One region of the Bradyrhizobium guangzhouense genome, then DNA from elsewhere that is predicted to be linked to it. Evidence: predicted binding sites of a transcription regulator. Region 1 holds the regulator's gene; each other region holds the start of a gene.

Region 1 (7,682 bases):
GGCTCTGCATCGGCGCCGCCGCCTTCGGCGTCACCTGGCTCGCGCTGATCCTGATGACGCTGCTCTATAACGGGGTGGCCGGCCTCAGCCTCGACCTGTTCGCCGCTGACACGCCGCCGCCGGGCTCGACCGAAGGCGGCCTGCGCAATGCCATCATCGGCTCGCTGATCATGACCGTGATCGGCGTCGGCATCGGCGCGCCGCTCGGCCTGTTCGCCGGCACCTATCTGGCCGAGTACGGCCGCAACGACAGGCTGACCTCGGTGATCCGCTTCATCAACGACATCCTGCTGTCGGCGCCCTCGATCATCATCGGCCTGTTCATCTACGGCGCGGTGGTGGTGCCGATGCGCGGCTTCTCGGCGATCGCAGGTTCGCTCGCGCTCGCCGTGATCGTGATCCCCGTGGTGCTGCGCACGACCGAGGACATGCTGTCGCTGGTGCCCAACGCGCTTCGCGAGGCAGCCTCGGCGCTCGGCCTGCCGCGTTCGCTGGTGATCAAACGGATCGCCTATCGTGCCGCCCGTTCCGGCCTCATCACCGGCGTGCTGCTCGCCACCGCCCGCGTCGCCGGCGAAACCGCGCCGCTGCTCTTCACCGCGCTGTCGAACCAGTTCTTCAGCCTCAGCCTGAACAAGACGATGGCGAACCTGCCCGTGACCATCAACAACTTCGTCCAGAGCCCCTACGCCTATTGGAAGCAGCTTGCCTGGAGCGGCGCGCTGCTGATTACCCTGACCGTGCTAGCCCTGAACATTGGCGCGCGCATTCTCGGCGCCGAGAGGACCGCAAAATGAGTGATCTTTCCGTGTCGATGAGCGCGTCCGGTGGGCTTCCGCATGCCCAGCAGCCGCTGCCGGAAGCCCCGGCCAAGGTGACGGTGCGCAGCCTCAACTTCTATTATGGCGAGCACCACGCCCTGAAGAACATCAATCTGGCGCTCGGCACCAACCGCGTCACGGCTTTCATCGGCCCGTCGGGTTGCGGCAAGTCGACCCTGCTGCGCATCTTCAACCGGATGTACGACCTCTATCCCGGCCAGCGCGTCACCGGTCAGCTGATGCTCGACCAGACCAACATCCTCGACCCCAAGCTGGACCTCAATCTGCTGCGCGCCCGCGTCGGCATGGTGTTCCAGAAGCCGACGCCGTTCCCGATGACGATCTACGAGAACATTGCCTTCGGCATCCGCCTCTATGAGAAGATCTCGAAGTCCGAGATGGACGACCGCGTGGAGAAGGCGCTGCGCGGCGGCGCGCTGTGGAACGAGGTCAAGGACAAGCTCAACGCGTCCGGCCTGTCGCTCTCCGGCGGCCAGCAGCAGCGTCTCTGCATCGCCCGCACCGTCGCGGTGCGGCCCGAGGTGATCCTGTTCGACGAGCCCTGCTCGGCGCTGGACCCGATCTCGACCGCCAAGGTCGAAGAGCTGATCCAGGAGCTGTCGGAGAACTATACGATCGCGATCGTCACCCACAACATGCAGCAGGCGGCGCGCGTTTCCGACAAGACCGCCTTCATGTATCTCGGTGAGCTGATCGAGTTCGACGACACCAGCAAGATCTTCACGTCGCCGTCCGACCGGCGCACGCAGGATTACATTACCGGCCGGTTCGGCTGAGGAGACGGACATGGGTTCTGAACATACCGCAAAGGCTTTCGATACCGACCTCCAGGAACTGACACGGTCGGTTGCGGAAATGGGCGGCCTCGCCGAGCGCATGATCGTCGATTCCGTCGACGCACTGATCCGTCGCGACGTCGCGCTCGGCCAGCGCGTCGTCAACACCGACGCCGAGATCGACGCGCTTCAGAAGAGGATCGAGGAGCACGCCGTGCTCACCATCGCCCGCCGCCAGCCGATGGCGGTGGACCTGCGCGAAATCGTCGGCGCGATGCGCGTCGCGACCGATCTCGAGCGGATCGGCGATCTCGCCAAGAACATGGGCAAGCGCGTCGCGGCGCTGGAGACCGATTTCCATCCGCTCAAGCTGTTCCGCGGCCTCGAACACATGACCGACCTCGTGCAGCAGCAGGTCAAGTCGGTGCTCGACGCCTATGCCGCGCACGATCTGCCGGCGGCGATGGCGGTGTGGAAGGGCGACGAGGAAGTCGACGCCATCTGCACCTCGCTGTTCCGCGAGCTCCTCACCTACATGATGGAGGATCCGCGCAACATCTCGTTCTGCATCCATCTGATGTTTTGCGCCAAGAACATCGAGCGGATCGGCGACCACGCCACCAACATCGCCGAGACCGTGTTCTACATGATCGAAGGCCAGGCCATCACCGACAAGCGGCCGAAAGGCGACATGACGACCTTCGCCACGACGATCCCCAATACCTGAATCCTCAAGGAGCGACGACCCCATGGGCGCACGCATTATGGTGGTTGAGGACGAGGAAGCTCTCACCGAGCTGCTTCGTTACAACCTCGAAGGCGACGGCTATGACGTCGAGACGGTGATGCGCGGCGACGACGCCGATACCCGCCTCAAGGAGCACATCCCCGATCTGATCGTGCTCGACTGGATGCTGCCCGGCCTGTCCGGTATCGAGCTGTGCCGGCGGCTGCGCGCGCGCTCCGACACCAAGCAGCTGCCGATCATCATGCTCACCGCGCGTGGCGAGGAGAGCGAGCGTGTCAGGGGCCTCGCAACCGGCGCCGACGACTACATCGTCAAGCCGTTCTCGGTGCCCGAGCTGCTGGCGCGGGTGAAGGGCCTGCTGCGGCGCGCCAGCCCCGAGCGGCTCGCGACCGTGCTGGCTTTCGGCGACATCGAGCTCGATCGCGAGAAGCGCCGCGTGGCGCGCTCGGGCCGGCCGATCGATCTCGGCCCGACCGAATATCGCCTGCTGGAGTTCTTCCTGGAGCATCCCGGCCGGGTGTTCTCGCGCGAGCAGCTGCTCGACAGCGTCTGGGGTCGCGACATCTATATCGACGAGCGCACCGTCGACGTGCATATCGGCCGCCTGCGCAAGCTGCTCAATCTCGGCCGCGAGCAGGACCCGATCCGCACCGTCCGCGGCGCCGGCTACGCCCTCGACGATCGCTTCGCGAAGGCCGAGCAGACGTCAAGCTAGCTACGCGCAGGAAAAACAAAAAAGCGCGCCTTGGGGCGCGCTTTTTTTTGTCTCGATCATCCCGGACGATGTCGTCTCGAGCTGTGCTCAGCGCGTGCCGGGCTTCGCCGGAGCGCGACGGCGATCGGCGGCCGGCTGATACGCCACCCGCGAGTGCTGGGCGCAGTAGGGCAGGCCGGACAGCGCCTTGCCGCCACAGAAGAAGAAATCCGGGCTCGAGGGATCGCCGACCGGCCAGTGGCAGGTGGCCTCGTTCAATTCGAGCAGCGACAGCCGCTGGCTCATCGGCACCACGTTGTCGTAAGTGACCGGTTCGGCCTCGACCTCGACCTCGAAGGCCTGCGCCAGCGCGGTGTTGCCGCGCGCGATGGGGCGGCTCACCCGCATCATGTGCTGCGCAGGACGTGCCTTGCGCGGTCGGGGAGCTGCTGATGAGGGGCTCTTGGCGCGGCCGGACAGGCCGAGCCTGTGCACCTTGCCGATCACGGCGTTGCGGGTCACGTTACCGAGCTCAGCGGCGATCTGGCTCGCCGAAAGTCCGGCCTCCCAGAGCTTTTTCAGCTGCTCGACACGATCATCCGACCAGGTCAAAACCGTCATTGCACCCTTTCCTTCGCCGGCGCCTGCCATCTATGGGGCCTCACGACGAATGCCTAAGCCTCGAAAAACCCGTGCCGCCAGAATCCCTTAAGGCTCGCCGGGCGCACCAAATGCGCCCGGGCGTTTACGCCGGTACATGAGGACTTTTGGGATCAGAACCGCTGCACGAGATGTCGTATCTGACAAGCCAAACGCTACAATATGGCGTGACTCACGCGCAAGAGTCCGCCGACTCGCTTCCACATGTTCCGTGGCGAAAATCCCGCAAAATCGCCACCGCAAGACTACGGATTCAGCATTTCGCGGGGCTTTCCGGGCGGCATTGACACCCGTATTGCCAAGCATAAGATGGTTGCGCGTGCCGCCCTTAAAAGGCGGCACGTTTCGTTTTCCGGTCCAAATGACGCGCTGCGCAAGGCGCGTTCAGGCCGTCCGAAACACCCTGAGTGACCACCAAAGAGACCGTCATGACCAACAGCGCAACGCCGCATTTGCTCCCCGTTTTCGCCAGGGCCGACATCGGTTTTGAGCGCGGTGAAGGCGTCTGGTTGATCGCAACCAATGGCGATCGCTATCTCGATTTCACCTCGGGCGTGGCGGTGAATGCGCTCGGCCATGCCCATCCGGCGCTGGTCAAGGCGCTGCAGGAGCAGGCCACGAAGCTCTGGCACATGTCGAACCTGTTCCAGAGCCCGGATGGCGAGAAGCTCGCTGCGCGTCTCTGCAACGAGAGCTTTGCCGACTTCGTGTTCTTCTGCAATTCCGGCGCCGAAGCGCTGGAGGGTGTGATCAAGCTGGTCCGCCATCATCACTTCTCCAAGGGCCATCCGGAACGCTACCGCATCATCACCTTCGAAGGCGCCTTCCACGGCCGCACGCTGGCGACGCTGGCCGCGACCGGTTCGGCAAAATACCTCGAAGGTTACGGTCCGCCGATGGAGGGCTTCGACCAGATCCCGCATGGCGACATCGAAGCCGTGAAGAAGGCAATCGGTCCTCACACCGCCGGCATCCTGATCGAGCCGATCCAGGGCGAGGGCGGCGTACGTCCGGCGACATCGGCCTTCCTCAAGGCGTTGCGCCAGCTCTGCGACGAAAAGGGCCTGCTGCTCGCCTTCGACGAGGTGCAGACCGGCATGGGCCGCACCGGCGATCTCTTTGCCTATCGACGCACCGGCGTCACACCAGACGTGATGTCGCTGGCGAAGGCGCTCGGCGGCGGCTTCCCGATCGGCGCGATCCTGGCGACGGCGGATGCGGCCGCCGGCATGGGCCCCGGCTCGCACGGCTCGACCTTCGGCGGCAATCCGCTGGCGATCGCGGCCGCGAACGCCGTGCTCGACGTCATGCTCAAGCCCGGCTTCTTCGATCACGTGCAGAAGATGTCGCTGCTGCTCAAGCAGAAGCTCGCCTCCGTGATCGACCGTCACCCCGATATCGTCAGCGAAATCCGCGGCGAGGGGCTCTTGATCGGCATCAAGGCCGTGGTGCCGTCAGGTGATCTGGTCGCAGCCTTGCGCAACGAGAAGCTGCTCACCGTCGGCGCCGGCGACAATGTCGTGCGCTTCCTGCCGCCCTTGATCGTCACCGAGGCCGAGATCGAGGACAGCGTCATCAGGCTCGAACGCGCCTGCACGGCGCTGTCAGGCAACAAGCGGGCGGCAAGCTGATGAGCAAGGGTCCCAAGCATTTCCTTGATATCAACGAGCTGCCGCTGTCGGAGCTCAAGAGCATGCTGGCGGCCTCCTCCGCCATGAAGGCGAAGCAGAAGGCGCATCAGCCGGTCAGGCCGCTCGAAGGCAAGACGCTGGCGATGATCTTCGAGCGCCCGTCGACCCGCACGCGCGTCTCGTTCGACGTCGCCATGCGCCAGCTCGGCGGTGAGCCCATCATGCTCACCGGCGCCGAGATGCAGCTCGGTCGCGGCGAGACCATTGCCGACACCGCGCGCGTGCTGTCGCGCTATGTCGATGCCATCATGATCCGCATCCTCAACCACGAGGCGCTACTCGAGCTCGCGGCGTATGCAACCGTACCCGTCATCAACGGCCTGACGCGTCGCTCGCATCCGTGCCAGGTGATGGCCGACCTCATGACCTATGAGGAGCATCGCGGCCCGATCGAGGGGCGAACCGTGGCCTGGACCGGCGACGACAACAACGTGCTGGCGTCCTGGGCTCATGCCGCCGAACGCTTCAAGTTCAAGCTCAATGTCGCAACGCCGCCGGAGCTTGCCCCGAAGAAGGTGATGCGCGACTGGATCAAGGCGACCAATGCGCCGATCGTGCTCGGCACCGATCCCGAGGCCGCGGTGAAGGGCGCCGATTGCGTCGTCACCGACACCTGGGTGTCGATGGGCGACAAGGAAGGCGAGCACCGTCACAACGTGCTCAAGCCCTATCAGGTCAATGCCAAGCTGATGTCGCTGGCAAAGCCCGATGCGCTGTTCATGCACTGCTTGCCCGCCCATCGCGGCGAGGAGGTCACCGACGAGGTGATCGACGGTCCGCAATCGGTCGTGTTCGACGAGGCCGAGAACCGCCTGCACGCACAAAAGGGCATTCTGGCCTGGTGCTTCGACGCGGTGAAGTAAGGCGCGCATGGTGTTAATCGTCGTCCTGGCGAAAGCCAGGACCCATTACCACCGACCGTAGTTTGGCGAAGATTGGTCATTGCCGTCTCGCGCCACAACTCCACCTTGAGGTTATGGGTCCTGGCTTTCGCCAGGACGACATCGAGTTTGCGGTACAGTTTGCGTAATCAAAGCCGCGTCTGAGCGCGTTGCCCGCGCCCCCTTCCATTTCCGCCCTCCGACCCCAGATAAAGCGCCATGGTTTCCCAATCCCCTGACATGAAAGCCGGGCCTGAAGGCCCGGTTCGCGCGCCTTCAGCGGTTCCCGTCGATGACGCCGTGCTGCCTTATGAGGTCGACGCGCTCGACGTGCGCGGTCGGCTGGTGCGCCTTGGCCCGGCGCTCGACGACATCCTGACCAAGCACGATTATCCCGCGCCCGTCGGCAAGCTGCTCGGCGAGGCCATCGTGCTGACGACGCTGCTCGGCTCGGCGCTGAAATTCGAGGGCCGCTTCATCCTGCAGGCCCAGACGGACGGGCCGGTGTCGTTCCTGGTGGTGGACTATCAGGCGCCGGATCGCCTGCGCGCCTATGCACGCTTCGATGCCGCGCGTCTCGGTGATGCCAAGGATTCCGGCACCTTGCTCGGCCGCGGCCACCTCGCCATGACCATCGACCAGGGGCCGGACATGAGCCGCTACCAGGGCCTGGTCGCGCTCGACGGCGGCAGCCTGGAAGACGCCGCCCACGAATATTTCCTGCGCTCCGAGCAGATCCCGACGCGCGTGCGTCTCGCGGTCGGCGAGGAGTGGCGATCGAGCGACGGCGGCAAGCATCGCTGGCGCGCCGGCGGCATGCTGATGCAGTTCTTGCCGAAGGCGCCGGAGCGCGCGCGCCAGGCCGACCTGCACCCCGGCGATGCGCCCGAGGGCCTCGAGGTTCACAGCGTCGCCGAGGACGATGCCTGGGTCGAGGCGCGCTCGCTGATCGAGACGGTCGAGGACGTCGAGCTGATCGATCCCGATCTCTCCGGCGAACGGCTGCTCTACCGCCTCTTCCACGAGCGCGGCGTGCGCGTGTTCAATCCGCTGGTCCTGAAAGCGCAATGCTCCTGCTCGCGCAACGCGGTTGCGTCCATGCTGAAGAGCTTTTCGCCCGACGATCGCTCCGCCATGGTCAAGGACGACAAGGTCGTCGTGACCTGCGAGTTCTGTAGCTCGGTGTACGAGTTCACGCCGGAAGAGGCGGGCGTGGAAGACGCGTAACGCGCTCACCCTCCGTCATTGCGAGCCACATACTCGGCGTCATCGCCCGACTTGATCGGGCGATCCAGTACTCCGAGACGGCAGCGATGAATCGAGAGGCCGCGGCGTACTGGATGCCCCAGTCAAGCCGGGGCATGACAGTTGTGGGTGCCGCCCGCCCCTA
Region 2 (7,682 bases), 2.7 Mb from region 1:
CGCGGTGGTTCGGATCCATGTTGGCCTGGATCTTGAACACGAAGGCGCTCATGCGCGGGTCGGTCGCTTCGACCCTGCGCTGGTCGCTATCCTGTGCGCGCGGCTCGGGGGCGAACTTGCCGAGACCCTCCAAGAGGTCGCCGACACCGAAATTGCGCAACGCGCTGCCGAAATAGACCGGTGTCAGATGTCCCTCGCGGAACGCTTCGAGCTCGAACGGTTTCGAGGCCTCGGTGACCAGCTCGAGCTCGTCCTTCACGGCGGAGGCATCGAGATTGGCGTTGAGCTTGGCGAGCTCGGCGATTTCGATCTGCTGCGCCGCGCCGGTCTTGGCTCCGCCGCCTTCGAGCAGGCGGACACCGCCGTTAATGACATCATAAGTGCCGAGGAAATCGCGCCCCCGGCCGACCGGCCAGGTCATCGGCGTGGTGTCGAGAGCCAGCGTCTTCTCGATCTCGTCGAGCAGCTCGAAAACGTCGCGGCTCTCGCGGTCCATCTTGTTGATGAACGTGATGATCGGGATATCGCGAAGGCGACAGACCTCGAACAGCTTTCGCGTGCGTGCCTCGATACCTTTGGCCGCGTCGATCACCATCACGGCGGAATCGACCGCCGTGAGCGTGCGATAGGTGTCCTCCGAAAAGTCCTCGTGGCCCGGCGTGTCCAGCAGGTTGAACACGAGGCCCTCGAACTCGAAGGTCATCACCGACGTCACGACCGAGATGCCGCGCTCGCGCTCGATCTTCATCCAGTCCGAACGGGTATTGCGCCGCTCGCCCTTGGCCTTGACCTGGCCGGCAAGGTTGATGGCGCCGCCGAACAGCAGCAGCTTTTCGGTCAGCGTGGTCTTGCCGGCGTCCGGATGCGAGATGATCGCAAAGGTGCGCCGCCGCGCCACTTCGGCGGCAAGCGGGGAACGGGCCGGCGATTCGGCTGTGGTGGCTGCAATGTCGGACATGGCGGGAGCGTTTGGCAGGGAAAATGAGAGGGATCAAGCCTGATTTGGTGATTGCGCAGCCCTTCGGCCAGCCCCATATCGGCCCTGGCCATACTGGGCCTTGGGGAAGGACGGCCTTCCTGCTCAGCAGCCTATCAGCCCAGCGGGGACGACCCTGCCTTGAATGGAGGGTCGCCATGGCCTGGAGCATCCTGTTCGTCGCCGGTCTTCTCGAGATCACCTGGGCTATTGGCCTGAAATATACCGAGGGCTTCTCCAGGCTGGTTCCCTCCGTCATCACGCTCGCGGCCATGGCCGGCAGCGTGATCCTGCTCGGCATCGCTCTCAAGTCCCTGCCCGTCGGAACCGCCTATGCGGTCTGGACCGGCATCGGCGCGGTCGGCACCGCCACGCTCGGCATCTTCCTGTTCGGCGAGCCCGCCACAGCACTTCGCCTTGCCAGCATCGGGCTGATCGTGGCCGGCATCGTCGGGCTGAAGCTCGTTACTTGAAGATCTGGACCGCCCACCAGCTGAGCGCCGCGACGATGGCCGAGGCCGGGATCGTGATCACCCAGGCATAGACGATCGAGCTCGCCACGTTCCAGCGCACCGCCGAGACACGACGAGCCGCACCGACGCCGACGATGGCACCCGTGATGGTGTGGGTGGTCGAGACGGGAACGCCGAGGAAGGTGGCGATGAAGAGGGTCGCCGCGCCGCCGGTCTCGGCACAAAAACCCTGCATCGGCGTCAGCTTGGTGATGCGCAGGCCCATGGTGCGGACGATGCGCCAGCCACCCATCAGGGTGCCCAGGGCCATCGCAGCCTGGCAGGACAGCACCACCCAGAACGGCACCGAGAATTCGTTGCCGAGATGACCCTGCGAATAGAGCAGCACGGCAATGATGCCCATCGTCTTCTGCGCGTCGTTGCCGCCATGGCCGAGCGAATAGAGCGAGGCCGAGGCGAATTGCAGGATGCGGAAGGCGCGGTCGACCGCGAACGGCGTCGAGCGCACCGACAGCCATGACACGATCGCAACGAGCATCATCGCGAGCAGGAAGCCGACCAGCGGCGACAGCACGATCGCCAGCACCGCCTTGGTGAGCCCGCTCCAGACCGCCGCCGAAATCCCGGCCTTGGCCATGCCGCCGCCGACGAGGCCGCCGATCAGCGCATGCGAGGACGAGGACGGAATGCCCAGCGCCCAGGTCACGAGATTCCAGACGATGGCGCCGACAAGCGCGGCGAAGATCACCTGGGCGTCGACGATGGCGGGATCGATGATGCCGGTGCCGATGGTCTGGGCGACGTGCAGGCCGAACACCATGAAGGCGACGAAATTGAAGAACGCCGCCCAGAACACCGCGAATTGCGGCCGCAGCACCCGGGTCGAGACGATGGTCGCGATCGAATTGGCGGCGTCGTGCAGGCCGTTCAGGAAGTCGAACAGCAGTGCGACGGCGATCAGTCCGACCAGGACGGGAAGACCCAACGCAGCATCCACGACGGCCCTGCCCTACACTTGCTCGATGACGATGCTGTTGATCTCGTTCGCGACGTCGTCGAAGCGATCAGCCACCTTTTCAAGGTGATCGTAAATCTCGACGCCGACGATGAAATCCATCGCGCTGCCGTTGCGATGCTTGAGGAACAGCTCCTTCAGGCCGATGTCGTGGAGATCGTCGACGCGGCCTTCGAGCTTGGTCAGTTCCTCCGTGATCGCGGTCAGCATGGCCACGTTCTTGCCGATCTCCTGCATCAGCGGCAGCGCACGGCCCACCAGATTGGCGCACTCGATCAGCAGCGCCCCGATCTCGCGCATCGGCGGCTCGAAGGTGCGGACCTCGAACAGCATCACGGCCTTGGCCGTCTGCTGCATCTGGTCGATGGCATCATCCAGCGAGGTGATCAGGTTCTTGATGTCGCCGCGGTCGAACGGCGTGATGAAGGTGCGGCGCACCGCTGTCAGCACCTCGCGGGTGATGTTGTCAGCGTCGTTCTCGAACTGGCTGACGCGCTGGCAATAGACCGGCGTCTCCTCGCCGCCATTGAGCACGCCCTGGAGCGCGATTGCACCCTGTATCACCGTCTGGGCATGGCGGTCGAACAGGTCGAAAAATCGTTCTTCCTTGGGCAGGAAGGCGCGAAACCAACGCATCATGGGATAGTCTACCGGTTGGACATGGGCCGGCCCTGTCAGGGCCGTCACAAAACCGTCATAGACCATTTTTGCCTCGCGCGCGTGCCGTCTCACACCCGCCAGGCAGGGTCATCCACCGGATTTACCTCGCCATCAAAATTGATGCGATATCAGCGACTTAGAGCGATCTGCGGAAGTAATGCGCGATTTCGCCAATGACGCCACGGCGGAAAGTGAGCACGCAGATCACGAAGATCGAGCCCTGAATCACCGTCACCCACTGGCCGAAGCCCGCCAGATATTGCTGCATGGCGATGATCACGAAGGCGCCGACCACGGGACCGAAAATGGTGCCGAGACCGCCGACCAGCGTCATCAGCACGACTTCACCGGACATCGACCAGTGCACATCGGTGAGCGAGGCGTTCTGCGCCACGAACACCTTCAGCGCGCCGGCGAAACCCGCCAGCGTCCCCGACAGGACGAACGCCAGGAATTTGTACTGGTCGGTCCGATAGCCCAGCGAGATCGCACGCGGCTCGTTCTCGCGGATCGATTTCAGGACCTCGCCGAAGGGCGAGTTGATGATCCTGTAGATCAGCAGGAAGCCGGCAAGGAAGCCGACGAGCACGACGTAATAGAGCACGGTCGGCTTGGACAAATCGAGCACACCGAACATGTGCCCCTGCGGAATGCCCTGGATGCCGTCCTCGCCATGGGTGAATGGCGCCTGGAGGTAGATGAAATACAGGAGCTGCGACAGCGCCAGCGTGATCATCGAGAAATAGATGCCCTGGCGACGGATCGAGATGTAGCCGGTGATGAGCGACAGCACGAACGCAGCGGCGATGCCGACGAGAACGCCGAGTTCCGGGGGCAGCGCCCAGACCTTCAGCGCATGCGCGCTGCAATAACCGGCCGTGCCCATGAACATGGCATGGCCAAACGATAACAGGCCGCCATAGCCGATCAGGAGATTGAAGGCGCAGGCCAACAGCGCAAAGCAAAGCGCCTGCATCACGAAGAACGGATAGACTCCCGTGAAAGGCACCGACGCCAGCAGCAGCGCCATCACCACGAACAAGATCATCTCGTCACGCATCGCGCGCGGCGTGACCGGCAGCGTATCGTCCGTCAAGGCTGTCATATCAGGCTGCCCTTCCCGTCAATCCCGTTGGCTTCACCAGGAGCACAAGCACCATCAGCACGAACACGACGGTGTTGGAGGCCTCGGGGTAAAAATATTTGGTCAAGCCCTCGATCACACCGAGCGCAAAGCCGGTGATGATGGAGCCCATGATCGATCCCATGCCGCCGATCACCACCACGGCGAACACCACGATGATGAGGTCGGCGCCCATCAGCGGCCGCACCTGGTTGATCGGCGCCGACAGCACGCCGGCGAGCGCGGCCAGGCCGACGCCGAGGCCGTAGGTGAGCGTGATCATGCGGGGCACGTTGATGCCGAAGGCGCGCACCAGAGTCGGATTTTCCGTGGCGGCGCGCAGGTAAGCGCCAAGCCGCGTCTTCTCGATCAGGAACCAGGTGGCAAAGCACACGACGAGCGAGAAGATGACGACCCAGCCACGATAGATGGGCAGGAACATGAAGCCGAGATTCATGCCGCCTCTGAGTTGGTCCGGAATGGAATAAGGCAGGCCGGACGAACCGAAATAGTTCTGGAACACGCCCTGGACGATCAGCGCGATGCCGAAGGTGAGCAGCAGGCCGTAGAGGTGATCGAGCCCGGTCAACCATTGCAGCATGGTCCGTTCCAGGATCATGCCGAAGATGCCGACGATGACGGGGGCCAGCAGCAGCGCCCACCAGTAACTGATGCCGCCGATGTTCAGCAGGAAATAGGCAACGAAAGCGCCCATCATGTAAAGCGCACCATGGGCGAAATTGATGATGTTGAGCATGCCGAAGATCACGGCGAGCCCGAGACTGAGCAGCGCGTAAAACGAGCCGTTGATCAGTCCCACCAGTAGCTGTGCGTAGAGAGCCTGCATCGATCCAGCACCCAGTCCCTTCGGCGTTCCCAAAGTAGCGCCCGCCTGCACAGTGCCGGCGAGCTGTCGATCTTATTTCTTGAGCAGCGCGCACTTGCTTTCGGCGAGCGGCGTGAAAGCCTGGTCGCCCGGCACTGTCCCCACGAGCTTGTAGAAATCCCACGGTCCCTTGGACTCGGAGGGCTTCTTCACCTCGAACAGATAGGCGTTGTGGATGGTGCGGCCATTGGGCTGGATCTCGCCCTTGCCGAACAGATCGTCTTCGGTCGGCATGGACTTCATCTTCTCGACGACCTTCACGCCATCATGCGGATTGCCGCCGAGCGCCTCGAGCGCCTTGAGATAGTGGCGCACGCCCGCATAAACGCCGGCCTGAACCATGGTCGGCATCGCACCGTTCTTCATCTTCTCCGAAAACCGCTTGGAGAAAGCCCGGGTCTTGTCGTTCATGTCCCAGTAAAAGGTCTCGGTGAAGTTGAGGCCCTGCGCCGTCTCGAGGCCAATGGCCTTGACGTCGGTGAGGAACAGCAGCAGCGCCGCGAGCTTCTGGCCACCCTTGCCGATACCGAACTCGGCGGCCTGCTTGATCGTGTTGGTGGTGTCACCACCGGCATTGGCAAGGCCGATGATCTTGGCCTTGGAGGCCTGCGCCTGGAGCAGGAACGAGGAGAAGTCCGGCGTGTTTAGCGGATGCTTGACCCCGCCGACCACCTTGCCGCCATTGGCGGTGACGACCGCCGTGGTATCGCGCTCCAGCGCCGCACCGAAGGCGTAGTCCGCCGTCAGGAAGAACCAGGTGTCGCCACCCGCCTTCACCAGCGCCTGGCCCGTGGTATGCGCCAGCATGTAGGTATCGTAGGTCCAGTGCACGGTGTTGGGCGAGCACTGCGCGTTGGTGAGGTCCGAGGTCGCCGCGCCGGAATTGATGTAGACGCCGTTTTTTTCCTTGACGACGTTGTTGACCGCCAGCGCCACGCCGGAGTTCGGCACGTCGACGATGATGTCGACCTTGTCGACGTCGAACCACTGCCGCGCGATCGCGGTGCCGATGTCGGGCTTGTTCTGGTGATCGCCCGAGATGATGTCGATCTTCCACCCCTTCGCGCCCAGGCCGGAATCTTCAACCGCCATCTGCGCAGCGAGCGTCGAGCCGGGACCACCGAGGTCGGCATAGAGACCGGACTGATCGGACAGTGCGCCGATCTTGACCGTCTTGTCCTGTGCGAAAGCGGCGCCAGCGCTGGTCACGGCCAATGCCGTGCCAAGCAACAACGATGCAATCGACCTTGTCATGCGACTTCCCTCGTAAATCTTCTCGTGACCATTCGACCGTTGGCCGGACTAGACGCCGAGATAGGTGTGGAGCTTGTCCATGTTGGCGGCAAGCTCCGCATTGGAAAATCCGTCAATGATCTTGCCGTGCTCGACCACGTAGTAGCGATCGGCGACGGTGGATGCGAAGCGGAAGTTCTGCTCGACCAGGAGGATCGTGAAACCTTCCTTCTTGAGCCGCGCAATGGTGTGGCCGATCTGCTGAATGATGACGGGGGCGAGGCCTTCGGTCGGCTCGTCCAGCATCAGGAAGCTTGCGCCCGTGCGCAGGATTCGCGCGATCGCGAGCATCTGCTGCTCGCCGCCGGACAGCTTGGTGCCCTGGCTGCTCAGCCGCTCCTTCAGGTTCGGAAACAGATCGAAGATCTGCTCGAGCGGCAATCCGCCTGCGCGAACCACCGGCGGCAGCAGCAGGTTCTCCTTCACGTCGAGGCTGGAGAAAATTCCCCGCTCCTCCGGGCAGAACGCGATACCCATGCGCGCGATCTTGTCGGAGGTCGCGCGGATGATCTCCTGATTGTTGAACTTGATCGAGCCGGCGCGCTTGCCGATGATGCCCATGATCGACTTCAACGTGGTCGTCTTGCCGGCGCCGTTGCGCCCGAGCAGCGTAACGACCTCGCCCGCGTTCACGTCGAAATTGATCCCGTGCAGGATGTGGGACTCGCCATACCAGGCCTCCAAGTTGCGGACCTGGAGGATATTGCCGCCGGTCGCGGCCTTCACCGGCGCCTCGGCCATTGCAGTCTCAGGCATGACCGGCTCCCAGATAGGCTTCCTTGACGCGCTCGTCCTTGGTGAGCTCCGAATAATGGCCCTGCGCGAGCACCTGCCCGCGCGTCAGCACGGTGATGATATCGGAGAGATTGGCGACGACACTCAAATTATGCTCGACCATCAGGATGGTGTACTTCGCCGAGATACGCTTGATGAGCGCGGCGATCTTGTCGATGTCCTCGTGACCCATGCCGGCCATCGGTTCGTCCAGAAGCATCATTTCCGGATCGAGCGCGAGCGTGGTTGCGATCTCGAGCGCGCGCTTGCGCCCATAGGCCATCTCGACCGCAGGCGTATTTGCAAACTCGCTGAGACCGACATCGCTCAACAGCTCGCGCGCCCGGTCATTGAACCGGTTGAGCACGGACTTGGAGCGCCAGAAATCGAAGGAGCTGCCGTGCTGGCGCTGGAGCGCGACACGAACATTCTCCAGCGCGGTGAGATGCGGAAACACCGCCGAGATCTGGAACGAACGCACC
Region 3 (7,682 bases), 1.7 Mb from region 1:
GCCAGATCCGGCGTCGCCGCGCCAAGCCGGGCTGGGGGGAAGGGAAGGCCATCTACGGTTCGCTCGCGCTAGAGCATGATCCGGAAAAGTGTTCTCCCTCGCGACAAACGCGGAATGCGTTTGCGCGGAGATCATGCTCGAACAACAACCTAAAGCGCGATGATAGTCCTGATCTCATCGCGCTTTGGCGCCGCATCTGTGGTGCCCCGTCCCAGAAAGGCACCGCTCACAAAATAATAACGCGGGCCAGGAGCCCGCGTTATTGAAAACTCAGTCCTGCATGATCGGCAAGATCAGCGCGGTCCGCGCGGACCTGCACCGGGGCCGCCACGGCCGCCACGCTCGCCACCGGGGCCAGCGCCGAACACCGGCTTCGGCTTCATCGGCAGCAGGCCTTCACGCTGCAGCTTCTTGCGGGCCAGCTTGCGCGCGCGGCGCACGGCTTCGGCCTTTTCACGAGCCTTCTTCTCGGAGGGCTTCTCGTAGTGACCGCGGAGCTTCATCTCGCGGAAAATGCCCTCGCGCTGCATCTTCTTCTTCAGCGCCTTGAGGGCTTGGTCGACATTGTTATCGCGAACGAGAACCTGCACGCGGCATCCTCTTCAGTGGATCGGATTTGAATTCTGGTAAGACGAAGGGATGGCAAAAAGCGCAAGCCCTTAACCTTGAGGGCGCGGATGTATCAGACAAAAGCAGGGATGTCCACCTGCCAGGCGGGGTTTAGGGCCAAGTTCAGCCATTAAATACGGCGAAAATGCTCCCTTGCGGCCCCGATTTGGGAGATTTGGCGCCAGGAAGGGCCGCAGCGGACGTAGTTCCGGGAATCTTTGCAATCAGGGGAGACGCCACATGGACATGAAGAAATACGCTGCCGAGGCCATCGGCACGTTTTGGCTCACATTTGCAGGCTGCGGCAGCGCGGTGATCGCTGCCGGCTTTCCGCAGGTCGGCATCGGCCTGGTCGGTGTGTCCCTCGCCTTTGGCCTCAGCGTCGTCACCATGGCCTATGCGATCGGCCACATCTCGGGCTGCCATCTCAACCCGGCCGTCACGGTCGGCCTTGCCGCCGGCGGGCGGTTTCCGGCAGCCCAGATCCTGCCTTATGTGATCGCACAGGTCTGCGGCGCCATCGTCGCCGCAGAGCTGCTCTACGTGATCGCCAGCGGCGCGCCGGGCTTCGACGTCACCAAGGGCTTTGCCTCCAATGGTTACGACGCGCATTCGCCCGGCCAGTACAGCATGGTCGTGTGCTTCATCACCGAGGTGGTGATGACGATGATGTTCCTGTTCGTCATCATGGGCGCGACCCACGGCCGTGCGCCGGCGGGCTTTGCGCCGCTCGCGATCGGGCTTGCGCTGGTGATGATCCACCTCGTCAGCATCCCCGTCACCAACACGTCCGTGAACCCGGCCCGCAGCACGGGCCCCGCGCTGTTCGTCGGCGGCTGGGCGCTGTCGCAGCTCTGGCTGTTCTGGGTCGCACCGCTGATCGGCGGCGCGCTGGGCGGGGTGATCTATCGTTGGCTCAGCGAGGAGCCCGCAGGCGTCGTCGCGGGTGTGAAGACGGCGTGATCGCAAAAGTGGGATCGCAGCTTTTGCTGCGGTCCCCTCACTTGCCCTTCGAGGGCCTGACTTCGGTGACGTGGCCCATCTTGCGGCCGGGGCGCGGGGCGCCCTTGCCGTAAATGTGGACCGTCGCGCCGGGCACGCTCAGCCACTTCTCGTAATCATTGATCTCGTCGCCGATCAGATTGGTCATGGTGACGATCTCACCGTGGCGCACCGGCTTGCCGAGCGGCCAGCCGGCGATGGCGCGGATGTGCTGCTCGAACTGGGAGACCGACGCGCCGTCGAGCGTCCAGTGTCCGGAATTGTGCACGCGCGGGGCGATCTCGTTGACCAGCACCTTCGATCCGCCGCCGTTGGCGAGCACGAACATCTCCACCGCGAGCACGCCGACATAGTCGAGCGCGGTTGCGATCCTGCTGGCGATGCTGCGCGCCTCTTCGGCGAGTGCATCCGGGATCGGCGCAGGCGCTCGCGAAATCTTCAGAATGTGGTCGCGATGCTCGTTCTCGGTGACGTCGAAGCATTCGACCTGGCCCGCGGCCGAGCGCGCGGCGATCACGGAGATCTCGCGTTCGTACGGGATGAAGGCTTCCAGGATCGCCGATTTGGTGGCGAGGCTGGTCCACACTTTCGCGATGTCGTCGCCCTCGCGGATGATCGCCTGGCCCTTGCCGTCATAGCCGAAGCGGCGGGTCTTCAGCACCGCGGGAAGGCCGATTCTGACGATCGCCTCGCGCAGCGATGCGACCGAGGTGACGTCGGCATAGGCGGCGGTGCCGATGCCGAGCTTCGTCACGAAATCCTTCTCGGCGAGCCGGTCCTGGGTGGTCTCGAGGATCTTGCGGTTCGGCAGCACCGGGCGGCGCGAATCCAGCACCATGGCGGCCGCGGACGGCACATTCTCGAATTCGTAGGTGATGACGTCGACGTCGTGGGCAAACAGCTCGAGCGCCTCGACATCGGCATATTCGGCGCAGGTCGCGTTCAGCACCACATCGAAAGCCGGCGAATCCGGATCGGGCGAGAACACCTGGCAGCGCAGGCCGAGCCGTGCCGCGGCCATGGCGAGCATCCGACCGAGTTGTCCGCCGCCGAGGATTCCGATGGTGTCGCCGGGTTTCAGCTTCACCTGCTTTGCGTCAGTCACGCCTTGTCCTCCGGGCGCTCGGCAACCGCCTCGGTCTGTGCCTTGCGCCAGGCGGCGAGGCGATCGGACAGCGCGGGATCAGACAGCGCCAGCACGGCAGCCGCGAGCAGCGCTGCGTTGATCGCGCCGGCCTTTCCGATCGCGAGCGTGCCGACCGGAATGCCGGCGGGCATCTGAACGATCGAATAGAGCGAATCGATGCCCTTCAGGGTTCGGGACTCGACGGGGACGCCGAACACAGGCAGTTCCGTCAGCGCCGCGGCCATGCCGGGCAGATGCGCGGCCCCGCCGGCGCCGGCGATGATGACCTTGAAGCCTTCAGCCTTGGCGCCTTTGGCGAAGGTAAACAGCCGGTCGGGGGTGCGGTGGGCCGAAACGATGCGGGTGTCGGAGGCGACACCGAGCGCTCGAAGCGTGTCGGCGGCGTGCCGCATCGTCTCCCAGTCCGACTGGCTTCCCATGATGATGGCGATCGGCGCGGTCATGACGTCAATTGTGCTCGAAAAATAGAAGGATAGGCCAGATTAACGGTTCCGGCCGGCGGCTCGCAAGGCGGTGGCAAGGAGAAGGGAATGCACTATCCTGTCTTGGTGAATCCCCGCAAGCCTTCATTGAGCAGGATGCCCATGAAGAAACCAAAAAGGGCGACCGCTGCGAAGGCCAAAAAGGGCCGGAAGACCAGCCGGCGCCGAACGAAAGTCGTACCCAAGCGGGCCGCGGCGCCGCGCCGCGCCTCCCGTACCGGCGCTGCCAAGACAATTGGCAAGACCAAGACAATTGGCAAGACAGCGAGCAAGGACACCAGCAAGGCGACCATCCGCAGCCTGCGGGCCAAGCTGTCGCAAGCGCTGCGGCGCGTTGCCGAGCTCGAGGCGGCGGCCGATACCGATTTCCTGCTCGACATTCCCAACCGGCGCGGCTTCGAGCGCGAACTCCAGCGCGCCATCGCCTACATGAAGCGCTATCGCGCCAGCGGCGCGCTGATCGTGCTCGATGTCGACCGGTTGAAACCGATCAACGATTCCTTCGGCCATGCCGCCGGCGACGAGGTGCTGAAAACGATCGCAACGACGCTGACGCGGCAGATCCGCGCGTCTGACGTGGTCGGCCGTCTCGGTGGCGACGAGTTCGCCTTGTTGTTGTGGAATCTCAGCGAGACCGACGCCAAGGCGAAGGCTGCCATCTTCGAGCAGGCCATCGACGATCTGTCTTTCACCTTTCGCGGCCAACACGTGACCGCAGGTGCCTCGGCGGGCGTCGCGCAGCTCGGGCCGCAGTCCGATGCTGTCCGCGCGCTGGAGGAGGCTGATGCCGCCATGTATGTGCGCAAGGCGCACCGGCGGCACGAGCCGCGGATCAGGCTTGTTAGCAGCTGACTCTAGAGAGTTGCGAGATCTTCCGGCACGTTGCCGAATTTGCGCAGCAGCGTGGCATCGCCGAATTCACCGGTCATGGGATCGCCGCAGCGGCTGAACGCGACGGCGCCGATGTGGCCGGTGCCGCGCGCCATGGCCTCTGCGCGCCGTAGCGCGGCCGTCGAGCTCTGGCATTCCTCAGCGGTGCCTGCGACAGGCGATCCGTCGGCATCGATCAGGAAGGGCATTGCAACGTAGTAGGTCACGTCTGACATGGCGTTGCTCCAATGGTGGGGCTTTAAGCCGCGCTGCTCCTGCTGCGCGAAGCCTCCGGGATGCAGCCGGCGGTAACAGCCGCCTGCAATTCTTCCAGCTCCGCTTCCAGATATTCGTTGGCCATGATCAGCGCCTTGATGGTGCTGCGCAGGTTGCCGTCGCACATCGCGATCGCCTGGTCGCAGGCCTGTTCATAGCGGCTGTTGTCGAGAGGGGCGGGGACTGACATCGGCGGTGTCCTTGCGGGTTTGTCCTTGGGGCGTGTCCTGGAGCGTCGGGGGCAGTCCTTATGTTCTTCTTTTGTTCTTTTTGAGTCAAGCGGATTCACACGGTCGTGCATGGCCGCGTCGGGATCAGGCGATGATGTCGGGGGTAATCTGGTCTTCGATGAACGCGATACGGTCGCGCAACAACAGCTTGCGTTTCTTCAACCGCTGTAACCGCAATAGGTCGGGGGCAGGCGATTGATGCAGTGCATCGATCGCCGCATCGAGATCTCGGTGTTCCTGCTGCAACCGGGTGAGCTCGGCTTCGAGTTCACGCTCGTCTTCATGGGTCATGCTGCGGTGGCCGAAAAACCGATAGGCTTGAGATTAAGGCTGTGGATGCCCTGTGGAAATTATCGTCCTTGCGCGGCGTGATCGCAAGCGATCTGCGACCGTCACGCACCGCTCTCTCGCACGATATTTCGACGATTCGCGAGCAGGTGGCGTAAGCGCATTGATATCATGGATTTTTCGCGCGTGGGTTCCTTACTCACGCTTCATTACATATGAATTTTCAAAAATGACGGTGCGACGACGGATACATATCGACAGAATGAATCGGTGATGTACACTTCCTCGTCCGGATCGAATCCAAGGTTCACCCCTACCGAGGAGGTTTCGAATGACAATTCAGGCACATCTGGTTGAATTGGAACGGAAGCACAAAACTCTCGAAAACGAATTGCACGAAGCTCTCGTGCACCTTTCAACAGACGACCTGCAAATTGTTGAGTTGAAGCGCCGCAAGTTGATGGTCAAGGACCAGATTGAACGACTGAAGCAGACCGGCGACACGCTTCACTAGTAACCCCCGTAACAGCGTCGAGTTTGATCGTATCCTTTCAGGCAGGGATGAGAGCCTTTGCGCTCGTCCCTGCTGTAAGGTGCGCAGTTGCGCGATCATCATCGCGCAACGACTTTTCGTTTGGACGCGTTTTTGTTGACGCCTATCCACTCGGCTCGAAAAACGCGTTCTAGATGTCTGCCAGCTCCGCGACGTGGTCCGCGATCGCGAGCGACGATGTCAGTCCCGGCGATTCGATGCCGAACAGATTGATCAGTCCTGCGACGCCGTGATCGCGCGGCCCCTGCATCAGAAAATCCTGCGTTGCCACCGCCGGCGGCACGATCTTCGGGCGGATGCCGGAATAACTCGGCATCAGCGCGCCATCGGGCAGCGTCGGCCAGTATTTGCGGATCGCAGGATAGAACCGCTCGGCGCGCGACGGATCGACCTCATAGTCGATCGTCTCGATCCATTCGACATCGGGGCCGAAGCGCGCCTGTCCTGCCATGTCCAGCGTCAGGTGCACCCCGAGCCCCCCGGGTTCGGGCACCGGATAGATCAGGCGCGAAAACGGCGCGCGCGCATTGCAGCTGAAATAATTGCCCTTGGCGAGATAGGCCGGCGGAATCCGGTCGATCGGCATGCCGTCGATGTGGCGCGCCACTGATGTCGCCGACAATCCCGCGGCATTGACGAGCAGGCCGCATTGCAACGTCATCGGCGCTTCGCCGCCGGCTTCGATCTCGATCACGCCCGCTTCCGCCTTGGCGCGGAGCAGCGGCGTGTGAAACGCAAAGGCGGCGCCCGCCGCCTCGGCCTCGCCTTGCAGCGAGAGCATGTAGGCGTGACTGTCGATGATGCCTGTCGACGGCGACAGCAGCGCGGCGTCGCAGGCCAGCGCCGGCTCCAGCGCGCGTGCGGCGTCGCCCGAGAGCAACTGCATGTCGAGCACGCCATTGGCTTCGGCATGCGCCTTGATCGATTGCAGCTTCTCGGTTTCCTTCGCATTGGTCGCGACGATCAGCTTGCCGCAATTCTTGTGCGGAATGCCGCGCTCGCCGCAATAGCGGTACAGCGCATGCTTGCCGCTGACGCACATGCGCGCCATCCAGCTTCCGGCGCGGTAATAGATCCCGGCATGGATCACCTCGCTGTTGCGCGAGGAGGTGACGGTGCCGATGGCCTCGGCTTCCTCCAGCACGATCACCTCGCGCCCGGCCTGTGCGAGCCTCCTTGCCACCGCGAGCCCGACCACGCCGGCTCCGATGACGACGCAGTCCACCCTATCCATGGCGATGCAGAAGTCCCGCTGAAGGTGCCGATGGCTCCGGTTTGCCCGGGAAACGCGCTGCGCGGGCGTTGTCCGTTAAGGAAGCATTTATCATGTCAGGGCAATTGCCGTATTTCACGTCACATTTTTCTGTTGGGTCTACAGGCGTTTACCCGATCCAAACCCGTGAAGCCAGACAATCCGCAGTTGAAATCGCGGGTGGCTGATGGCTGAGAAGAACTGGCAGGAAGGCAGCATGCTTCCGATTGCTGTGCAGGCGCTCGCGTGCCTGACCAGCGCGGTCGCGCCTTCGCGTGCCTATGCCGACAGCGTCATTTCGCCGATCCAGCTTGGCGATTTCGGGCCCAATCTGGTCTGGGAAGCCCTGATCGGGGGCGTCGTGGTCTGCGCGTTCCTGGCCGCGATCGCGCTGTGGATCCATTCCGCGCTGCGCAAGAGCAAGCGTTCGCAGCTGCGGCGCAACGCCTTCATCTCCTCCGCCATGAACAATCTCAACCAGGGCGTGGTGATGACGGACGCGCAGCGGCGCGTCATCTTCTGCAACGACCGCTATCTCGAGATCTACGGCCTGGCGCGCTCGGATCTGTGGACCGGCATGACCGGCTACGACATCCTCGGATTGCGGCGCAAGCGCGGGGTCCTCGGTGTCTCTGACGACGAGTTCTACGAGAAGGCGGCGAGCCCCAACGGCCTGATCACCGAACTGCCCGATGGCCGCTCCATCCTGGTCAAATACTTCGTGCTGCCCAACGGCGGCTCGGTGGCGACCCATCTCGACGTCAGCGAGCAGCGCGCACTGTCGCGGCAGCTCGCCTCCACCAAGCAGTTCCTGGAAACGGTGCTGGACAACGTTCCGGCTTGCGTCGCCGCAAAGAACATCGAGGACGGCCGTTATATCTTCGCCAATCGCGCCTATGAGCACTTCTGGGGCTTTTCGCGCGACCAGGTGGTTGGCAAGAACGCGCGCGAGCTGTTCGGCCCGAAATCGGCT
Region 4 (7,682 bases), 1.3 Mb from region 1:
TCGGGCGCTCCGGCGCCGGCAAGTCGACGCTGCTGCGGACCATCAATCGTCTGGTGACGCCGACGCAGGGCCGCATCCTGTTCGATGGCCTCGACGTCACCGCGCTGCGCGGCAAGGAATTGCGGCAGTGGCGGGCGCGATCGGCGATGATCTTCCAGCAATTCAACCTGGTCGGCCGCCTCGACGTGCTGACCAATGTGCTGATGGGGCGCCTTGCCACCATGCCGGCCTGGCGCTCGCTCTCGCAGATCTGGCCCGAGCAGGACAAGGCGCTGGCGATGTCGGCGCTGGAACAGTTTGATATCGCGGCGCTCGCCGCCCAACGCGCCGATCAGCTTTCCGGCGGGCAGCAGCAGCGCGTCGCGATCGCGCGGGCGCTGGTGCAGCAGCCCGACATCATCCTCGCCGACGAGCCGATCGCCTCGCTCGATCCGCGCAACACCAAGATCGTCATGGATGCGCTGCTGCGCATCAACAAGCATTTCGGCATCACCGTGCTCTGCAACCTGCATTCGCTCGATCTGGCGCGCAGCTATTGCGATCGCCTGATCGGCATGGCGCAGGGACGGGTGGTGTTCGACGGCGCGCCGTCCGCGCTGACCGATCTTGTCGCGCGTGAGCTCTACGATCTCGAAGCCGCCGACGTCATGGGTGGCATGCCTGCGCCGGCGCCCGAGGGCGTTCCGGCACTCGGAACGGCTGCGGCGGCCTGAGCGGCTCCGCATCGTCACTTTCGCTTCAACCGACCTCAACCTGGGAAGAGGGCTAACATGATCACTCGCAGACTCATTCTTGCCGGCGCCGCCGCGCTGACCTTTGCCGGATCCGCTTCCGCCGAAGACTGGAAGACGAAATATCCGGAGATCACCTTCGCCGTGGTCCCGGCGGAGAACGCTTCGGGTGTCACTGAGCGCTGGACGCCGTTCGCCAACTATCTCTCGAAGGAGCTCGGCGTGAAGGTGACGCTGCGCGTGGCCAATGACTACGCCGCCGTCATCGAGGGCCAGCGCGCCGGCAACATCCAGGTCGCCTATTACGGTCCGGCGTCGTTCTCGCGCGCCCGGCTCACCGGCGTGAAGACCGATGCGTTTGCGATCGACGTCAATTCCGACGGCTCGAAGGGCTACTATTCGGTGTTCTATGTCCTGGCGAAGTCGCCCTACCAGAAGATCGAGGACCTCAAGGGCAAGAATCTCGGCCTGGTCGATCCGAATTCGACGTCGGGCAACAACATGCCCCGCTACAAGCTGAACCAGCTCGCCATCGATCCCGATTCCTTCTTCTCGAAGGTGGTGTTCACCGGAAGCCACGAGAACGCCGTGCTGGCGCTGGCCCAGGGCACGGTGGACGTCGCCGCCAACTGGTGGAACGCGGACGACGATTCGAACCTCACCCGCATGCTCAACAAGGGCATGGTGAAGTCGTCCGACGGTACGCCGATGAAGAAGGAAGATTTCCGCATCATCGTGAAGTCGGATCTGATCATCAACTCGCCCTATGCCTATCTCAGCGATTTGCCTGACGACATGAAGGCGGCGATCAAGCAGGCGTTCATGGACGCGGCAAAGAAGGACCCAGAGGCCTACAACAAGCTCTCCGACGGCAAGAACAAGCCTTGGGAGCCGATCACGAACCAGGACTACGACAAGACCATCGAGCTGATCAAGTTCGTCGACAATCTGCGTAAGAAGGCGTCCTGAGCTCGTCGGGACGACGTACTGGAGCCGGGTCGACGGACCCGGCTCTTTTCTTGATGGATCTGTCGTGATGGATCTGTGCCTTCGATGACGATTGCGGTTTCGCTCCTTCCCGACCAGCAGCTCGCCGTCCTGAACGCCGCATATCGCAGGGCGGTCGCGCGCAAGCGCTTGCGCTTGCTGGCGAGCCTCGCCGTCTTCGTTGCCGCGCTGATCGTGGCTTCGATCGGTGCCGAAGTGAATTTGCGCACCTTCTTCACCTATCTCGGCAATTTCGTCAGCTATTTCGATCGAATCCTCACCCTCGACAGCGGTCAGCGGGTCTGGACCGACTTTCGAGAGTGGTTCTGGGGGCTGCACAATTGGCTCAAGCTGCTCGGCGAGACGCTGCTGATCTCCTATGTCGGCACGCTGATCGGTGCGGTGCTCGCGTTCGTGCTCAATTTCTTCGCGGCTGAGAACACCGCGCCTTCGTCCTGGCTGCGCTTCACCGTCCGGCGGCTGCTGGAATTCGCCCGCACTGTGCCCGGCATCGTGTTCGCGCTGATCTTCGTGATGGCCTTCGGCCTCGGTCCGGTGGCGGGCGTGCTCGCGATCGCGATCCACTCCACCGGCGCGCTCGGCAAGCAGTTTTCCGAGATCGTCGAGAATGCCGACATGAAGCCGGTCGAGGGCATCCGCTCCACCGGCGCGAGTTGGATCTCCTGCATGCGCTTTGCGATCCTGCCGCAGGTCTCGGCCAGCTATGTCAGCTACGCGCTGCTGCGCTTCGAGATCAACGTGCGCGAGGCCTCGGTGATGGGCTTTGTCGGCGCCGGAGGGATCGGGCAGGAGTTCATTGTCGCGATCCGAAAATTCTACTACTCCGACGTCAGCGCGATCCTCGTGACCATCATCATCACCGTCTTCCTGATCGACATCACCACCGGCTGGGTGCGCGCCCGGCTGTTCGGCAGGGAGGCGCGGACTTGAGTAAGCCGCAGGACGTGAACACCGCGGAACTTCGCGCGCGCTACCCTGACGTCTTCGACCGCCCGGCGTCGTCGCGCCTGGCGACGCCCGCGATGCTCGCGGCGGCGCTTGCGATTTTCGTGTTCGGCCTGGTCGATCTCGACTTCTCGCCGTCGCGTTTTATCGCTGGGCTGAGCCAGCTCGGCTGGATCAGTATGATGATGATGCCGCCCGATCCCGGCTCGTCGCTGCCGCTCTATCTGCAGGCACTGGGAGAGACGCTGTCGATCGCGCTGCTCGGCACCACGCTCGCCGCCCTGCTGGCGCTGCCGGTCAGCCTGCTGGCAGCCCGCAATATCGTGCCTCACATCGTCCGCTTCCCGGTGCGGCGGTTCCTCGATTCGATCCGCGGCGTCGATACGCTGATCTGGGCGCTGGTCTGGATCAACGTCGTAGGGCTCGGTCCGTTCGCCGGCGTGCTCGCGATTGCCGTGTCGGATTTCGGCGCATTCGGAAAACTGTTCTCGGAGGCGATCGAGGGCGCGGACCAGAAGCAGGTCGAAGGCATTCGCGCCTCGGGCGGCAGCGCGCTGCACGAGATCCGCTTCGGCCTGATGCCGCAGGTGTTGCCCGTCATCGCCGGTCAGGTGCTCTATTTCATCGAATCGAACACGCGCTCGGCCACCATCATCGGCATCGTCGGCGCCGGCGGCATCGGTCTCCAGCTCGCCGAGCAAATCCGCGTGCTGGAATGGCAGAAGGTGTCGTTCCTGATCCTGATGATCCTGGTCGCCGTCGCCGCGATCGATTTCATCTCGGGCAAGCTGCGGTTTGCGATCATTGGCAAGCGGGCGGTGGCATGAGGTTTCTTTCTTCCCTTCTCCCCTTGTGGGAGAAGGTGGCGCGAAGCGCCGGATGAGGGGTATGTCTCCGCGAAGTCAAATTGGACTCGTGGAGGCATACCCCTCGCCCGTCTCGCCGCTTCGGCGAGCCACCCTCTCCCACAAGGGGTCCCACAAGGGGAGAGGGAAAGAGTCTACGGCTCCACCAAAAACTCCACCCTTTCCGCCGCAAAGCGCGAATGCTTCGTCACCAGCGGCCTGCCCTCGAGATCGAGGTCCGTCGCATCGACCACCAGGATCGGCCGCCCGAGCGGCAGGTCGAGCCTTGCGGCGTCGGTCGCATCGACGATGCCGGCGGTGATCCGGGTGGCACCGCGGCGATAGTCGCGGATCCCGTAATGCTCGAGCATTTTCGTCATGGACCGCGTGGCTGAAAACACCGTGCCGGCGCCCGGAAACCGCTCTGCCGACAGCCAGGTGGTGGAGACGCAGATCGGCGTGCGATCGGCGAGGCGGATCGCCTCGATCCGCACCAGCGGCGCACCGGTCTTCAATCCCAATTCCCGTGCAAGCTCGCGGGTTGCGACATCGTCTGACGCCTCGATCAACCGGCCATGCGGCTCGCGGCCTTCGGCGCCGACGATCTCCGAAAAGCGTGTGCGCGAGCGCAACGGATAAGCGAGCTTCTGCGCCTCGACATAGGTTCCGCTGCCGCGCTCGGCGCGCACGATGCCGCGCTCGGCAAGGGCTGCGAGCGCCCGCCGCACGGTATGCCTGTTGACGCGATAGGTTTCGGCGATCTCCATCTCGCCCGGCAATTTGTCGCCGGCGGCAAAACGGCCGTCCGCGATGCCGCGCTCGATGCCGTCGGCAACGAGGCGCCACAGCGCGACGCCTGAAGAGGCGGTGTCCTGCATACTCATGTCGGCGGCCAGCCTAGCCCGGAAATCACACGTTTGTCACGAAACAGTCATGGCGTTTCCGTATCAAGTTGTCTAGTATCATAGACAACTTGAATTCGGCAAGTTTTGTCGAAACGGTCGGTGGATTCAGTGACCCAGCACATCACGCAGCAAGCCCAGCGCCAGGCCGCCATGGCCGTGCTGGCGCACGCGGAGGCGGGCGAGATCGCCGCCCGTCTCCGCACGATCTCCTTGCCCGGCCATCAGGATTTGCGTGAACCGGAGAACGGTCTGGTGATGCTGCGCGGCCGGGTCGGCGGCGACGGCGCGCCGTTCAATCTGGGTGAGGCGACCGTGTCGCGCGCCGCGGTGCGGCTTGCCAGCGGCGAGATCGGCTTCGGCTACACGCTCGGGCGCGACAGTGAGAAGGCGCGGCTGATCGCCCTGTGCGACGCATTGGTGCAATCGCGCGATTTCAGCGTGGCGGTCCAGCGCGACGTAATCGCACCGTTGCGCGAGCAGCTTATGGTCAGACGCAAGCAGCAGGCCGAAGAGACGGCTGCGACGAAGGTTGATTTCTACACCATGGTGCGCGGTGAAGGGTGAGGCCATGACAACGATTGCGGAATTGCCGCCGGGGTTCGCCGACAAGGTGTTGTCGGCGCAATCGACCTTTCGCTCGGTCATGGACGCGATGGCGCGGCCCGGCACGGTCCAGCGCATCGTGCCGATGGCTGGAACGGCAGGACCCATGATGCGCGGCACCGCCGCGATCGCGCTGACGCTGTTCGATCACGACACGCCGCTTTGGCTCGATGCGCGCATGGCCGAGAGCGCAGACGTCCTGAAGTGGCTCAAATTCCACACCGGTGCGCCGGTGATTCAGGATTCCTCGATTGCGGCCTTCGCGCTGATCAGCGACGGCATGTTGCTGCCCAATCTCGAGCGCTTTGCGCTCGGCACCAACGAATATCCTGACCGTTCGACCACCGTGATCATTCAGGTCGAGAGCCTGGATTCAGGGCGAAACTTTGAACTCCGCGGGCCCGGCATCGACGGCGTCGCGACGCTTGCAGCTTCGTTCAAGCCCTTCGATCTGTTCGAGCAGCTGCGTTTCAACGAGACGCTGTTTCCGCGCGGCATCGACCTGGTTCTGGTGGCCGATGATGCCGTGGTCGCGATCCCGCGCACCACGCGCGTCATGAGCAAGGGAGGCTAGAGGCATGTATGTCGCAGTCAAAGGCGGCGAACGCGCCATCGAGAACGCCCATCGCCTGCTCGCCAACGCCAGGCGCGGCGACCAGAGCGTTGCGGAAGTCTCGCTCGACCAGATCTCGGAACAGCTTGGGCTCGCCGTCGACCGCGTCATGAGCGAAGGCTCGCTCTATGACCGCGAGCTCGCGGCGCTCGCGATCAAGCAGGCGCGCGGCGATCTGATCGAGGCGATCTTTCTGGTTCGCGCCTTCCGCGCCACCCTGCCGCGCTTCGGCGCCAGCGAGCCTGTTAACACCGGCGCGATGCGGGTGCAGCGGCGGGTGTCGTCGACCTTCAAGGACATTCCCGGCGGCCAGATCCTCGGGCCGACCTTCGACTATACCCACCGTCTGCTCGATCCCTCGCTCACCCAGGGTTTCGTGCCGGACGCACCGGCCGTGGCCGAAGCGTCCACGGCGCCAACGCCGCGCGTGACCGACATTCTCGGCCGCGACGGGCTGATCGAATCATCGCCGCAGGCGGACGACGGCGCCGTCGTCGGCGATCTCACGCGGGAGCCGCTGAACTTTCCGGCGGACCGCGACCTGCGCCTGCAAAATCTCGCCCGCGGCGACGAAGGCTTCCTGCTGGCGATGGGCTACTCCACGCAACGCGGCTATGGCCGCAACCATCCCTTCGCCGGCGAGATCCGCTTCGGCGAGGTCGAGGTGGAATTCGCCGCCGAAGACGTCGGTTTCGCCGTGCCGCTCGGTTCGATCGAGCTCACGGAGTGCCAGATGGTCAACCAGTTCAAGGGATCGGCGACGGAAGCGCCGTGCTTCACGCGCGGCTATGGTCTTGCCTTTGGCCAGAGCGAGCGCAAGACCATGTCGATGGCGCTGGTGGATCGTGCTTTGCGTGCCCGCGAGCTCGGTGAAGAGGCCCTGGCCCCGGCGCAAGATGAAGAATTCGTGTTGTCGCATTCGGATAACGTCCAGGCGACCGGCTTCGTCGAGCATCTGAAGCTGCCGCATTATGTCGACTTCCAGTCCGAGCTCGGTCTGTTGCGCAAGCTGCGCAAGGAATTTGCCGAAGCTTCGCCTGAAGCCAGCGCCCCCGATGCCATAAAGGAGGCCGCGGAATGAACGCGCCCACCTACAACTTCGCCTATCTCGACGAGCAGACCAAGCGGATGATCCGCCGCGCGATCCTGAAAGCGATCGCGATCCCCGGCTATCAGGTGCCGTTCGCCAGCCGCGAAATGCCGATGCCCTACGGCTGGGGCACCGGCGGCGTGCAGGTGACGGCCGCGATCCTCGGCCCTAGGGACGTGCTGAAAGTGATCGACCAGGGGTCTGACGACACCACCAACGCGATCTCGATCCGCAAGTTCTTTGCCAAGACCGCCGGCGTTGCGACCACGACGTCGACCGACGAGGCCACCGTGATTCAGACCCGCCACCGCATTCCTGAAGCATCGCTCCACCAAAGCCAGGTGCTGGTCTATCAGGTGCCGATCCCGGAGCCGCTGCGCTTCCTCGAACCGCGCGAGACCGAGACGCGGCGTATGCATGCGCTCGCCGAATACGGGTTGATGCATGTGAAGCTCTATGAGGACATCGCCCGCTTCGGTCACATCGCGACCGCCTACGCCTATCCGGTGAAGGTCAACGCCCGCTACGTGATGGACCCGTCACCGACGCCGAAATTTGACAATCCCAAGATGGACAATTGCCCGGCGCTGCAATTGTTCGGCGCCGGCCGCGAGAAGCGGATCTATGCGATCCCGCCCTATACGCAGGTGGTGTCGCTCGATTTCGAGGATCATCCGTTCGAGCCCTACCGTTTCAACGCGCCCTGCGCGCTCTGTGCGGCCGAAAATTCCTATCTCGACGAGATCGTCACCGACGACGAGGGCAGCCGCATGTTCGTCTGCTCGGACACTGACTATTGCGAGGGACGTCAGGCCGCCGGCCATCACGGTGCCCTGAGTGCTGCGCCCTACAAGGACAAGGCGGAGGGAGGAGCCAATGGCTGAGCAGGATCTTCTGGAAACCGATCAGCCGCTGCTGATCGCTGACGGCCTCAGCAAGTCC

Evidence for each region. Region 1 encodes PhoB, which activates phosphate uptake and scavenging genes when phosphate is short. Its sites were predicted from a motif close to TGTCATNNANCTGTCAT; they were not measured.
Region 2: XH91_RS20470 (DUF47 domain-containing protein) is a predicted target of PhoB. The motif match lies at 3,146-3,162, and genes of this name have one in related genera.
Region 3: XH91_RS07035 (YdcH family protein) is a predicted target of PhoB. The motif match lies at 5,134-5,150, and genes of this name have one in related genera.
Region 4: phnF (phosphonate metabolism transcriptional regulator PhnF) is a predicted target of PhoB. The motif match lies at 4,448-4,464, and genes of this name have one in related genera.

The regions. Positions count from the first base shown of each region.
Region 1 is NZ_CP030053.1:6,895,546-6,903,227, reverse strand. Features, by position in the region: gene pstA (phosphate ABC transporter permease PstA) at 1-797, shown strand, start outside; gene pstB (phosphate ABC transporter ATP-binding protein PstB) at 794-1,618, shown strand; gene phoU (phosphate signaling complex protein PhoU) at 1,629-2,345, shown strand; gene phoB (phosphate regulon transcriptional regulator PhoB) at 2,368-3,081, shown strand; gene XH91_RS32885 (GcrA family cell cycle regulator) at 3,169-3,681, opposite strand; gene XH91_RS32880 (aspartate aminotransferase family protein) at 4,149-5,351, shown strand; gene argF (ornithine carbamoyltransferase) at 5,351-6,274, shown strand; gene XH91_RS32870 (Hsp33 family molecular chaperone) at 6,512-7,519, shown strand; gene apaG (Co2+/Mg2+ efflux protein ApaG) at 7,680-7,682, opposite strand, start outside.
Region 2 is NZ_CP030053.1:4,236,439-4,244,120, forward strand. Features, by position in the region: gene XH91_RS20455 (peptide chain release factor 3) at 1-958, opposite strand, end outside; gene sugE (quaternary ammonium compound efflux SMR transporter SugE) at 1,135-1,449, shown strand; gene XH91_RS20465 (inorganic phosphate transporter) at 1,442-2,446, opposite strand; gene XH91_RS20470 (DUF47 domain-containing protein) at 2,459-3,103, opposite strand; gene XH91_RS20475 (branched-chain amino acid ABC transporter permease) at 3,261-4,229, opposite strand; gene XH91_RS20480 (branched-chain amino acid ABC transporter permease) at 4,231-5,094, opposite strand; gene XH91_RS20485 (ABC transporter substrate-binding protein) at 5,167-6,387, opposite strand; gene XH91_RS20490 (ABC transporter ATP-binding protein) at 6,436-7,182, opposite strand; gene XH91_RS20495 (ABC transporter ATP-binding protein) at 7,175-7,682, opposite strand, start outside.
Region 3 is NZ_CP030053.1:1,436,712-1,444,393, forward strand. Features, by position in the region: gene XH91_RS06990 (tetratricopeptide repeat protein) at 1-52, opposite strand, end outside; gene rpsU (30S ribosomal protein S21) at 294-590, opposite strand; gene aqpZ (aquaporin Z) at 850-1,572, shown strand; gene XH91_RS07005 (5-(carboxyamino)imidazole ribonucleotide synthase) at 1,610-2,716, opposite strand; gene purE (5-(carboxyamino)imidazole ribonucleotide mutase) at 2,713-3,201, opposite strand; gene XH91_RS07015 (GGDEF domain-containing protein) at 3,343-4,092, shown strand; gene XH91_RS07020 (hypothetical protein) at 4,095-4,346, opposite strand; gene XH91_RS07025 (hypothetical protein) at 4,370-4,576, opposite strand; gene XH91_RS07030 (YdcH family protein) at 4,701-4,907, opposite strand; gene XH91_RS07035 (YdcH family protein) at 5,236-5,418, shown strand; gene XH91_RS07040 (NAD(P)/FAD-dependent oxidoreductase) at 5,588-6,691, opposite strand; gene XH91_RS07045 (sensor domain-containing protein) at 6,897-7,682, shown strand, end outside.
Region 4 is NZ_CP030053.1:1,056,694-1,064,375, forward strand. Features, by position in the region: gene phnC (phosphonate ABC transporter ATP-binding protein) at 1-713, shown strand, start outside; gene phnD (phosphonate ABC transporter substrate-binding protein) at 771-1,700, shown strand; gene phnE (phosphonate ABC transporter, permease protein PhnE) at 1,785-2,669, shown strand; gene phnE (phosphonate ABC transporter, permease protein PhnE) at 2,627-3,511, shown strand; gene phnF (phosphonate metabolism transcriptional regulator PhnF) at 3,685-4,413, opposite strand; gene phnG (phosphonate C-P lyase system protein PhnG) at 4,534-4,998, shown strand; gene phnH (phosphonate C-P lyase system protein PhnH) at 5,003-5,611, shown strand; gene XH91_RS05180 (carbon-phosphorus lyase complex subunit) at 5,616-6,731, shown strand; gene XH91_RS05185 (alpha-D-ribose 1-methylphosphonate 5-phosphate C-P-lyase PhnJ) at 6,728-7,624, shown strand; gene phnK (phosphonate C-P lyase system protein PhnK) at 7,617-7,682, shown strand, end outside.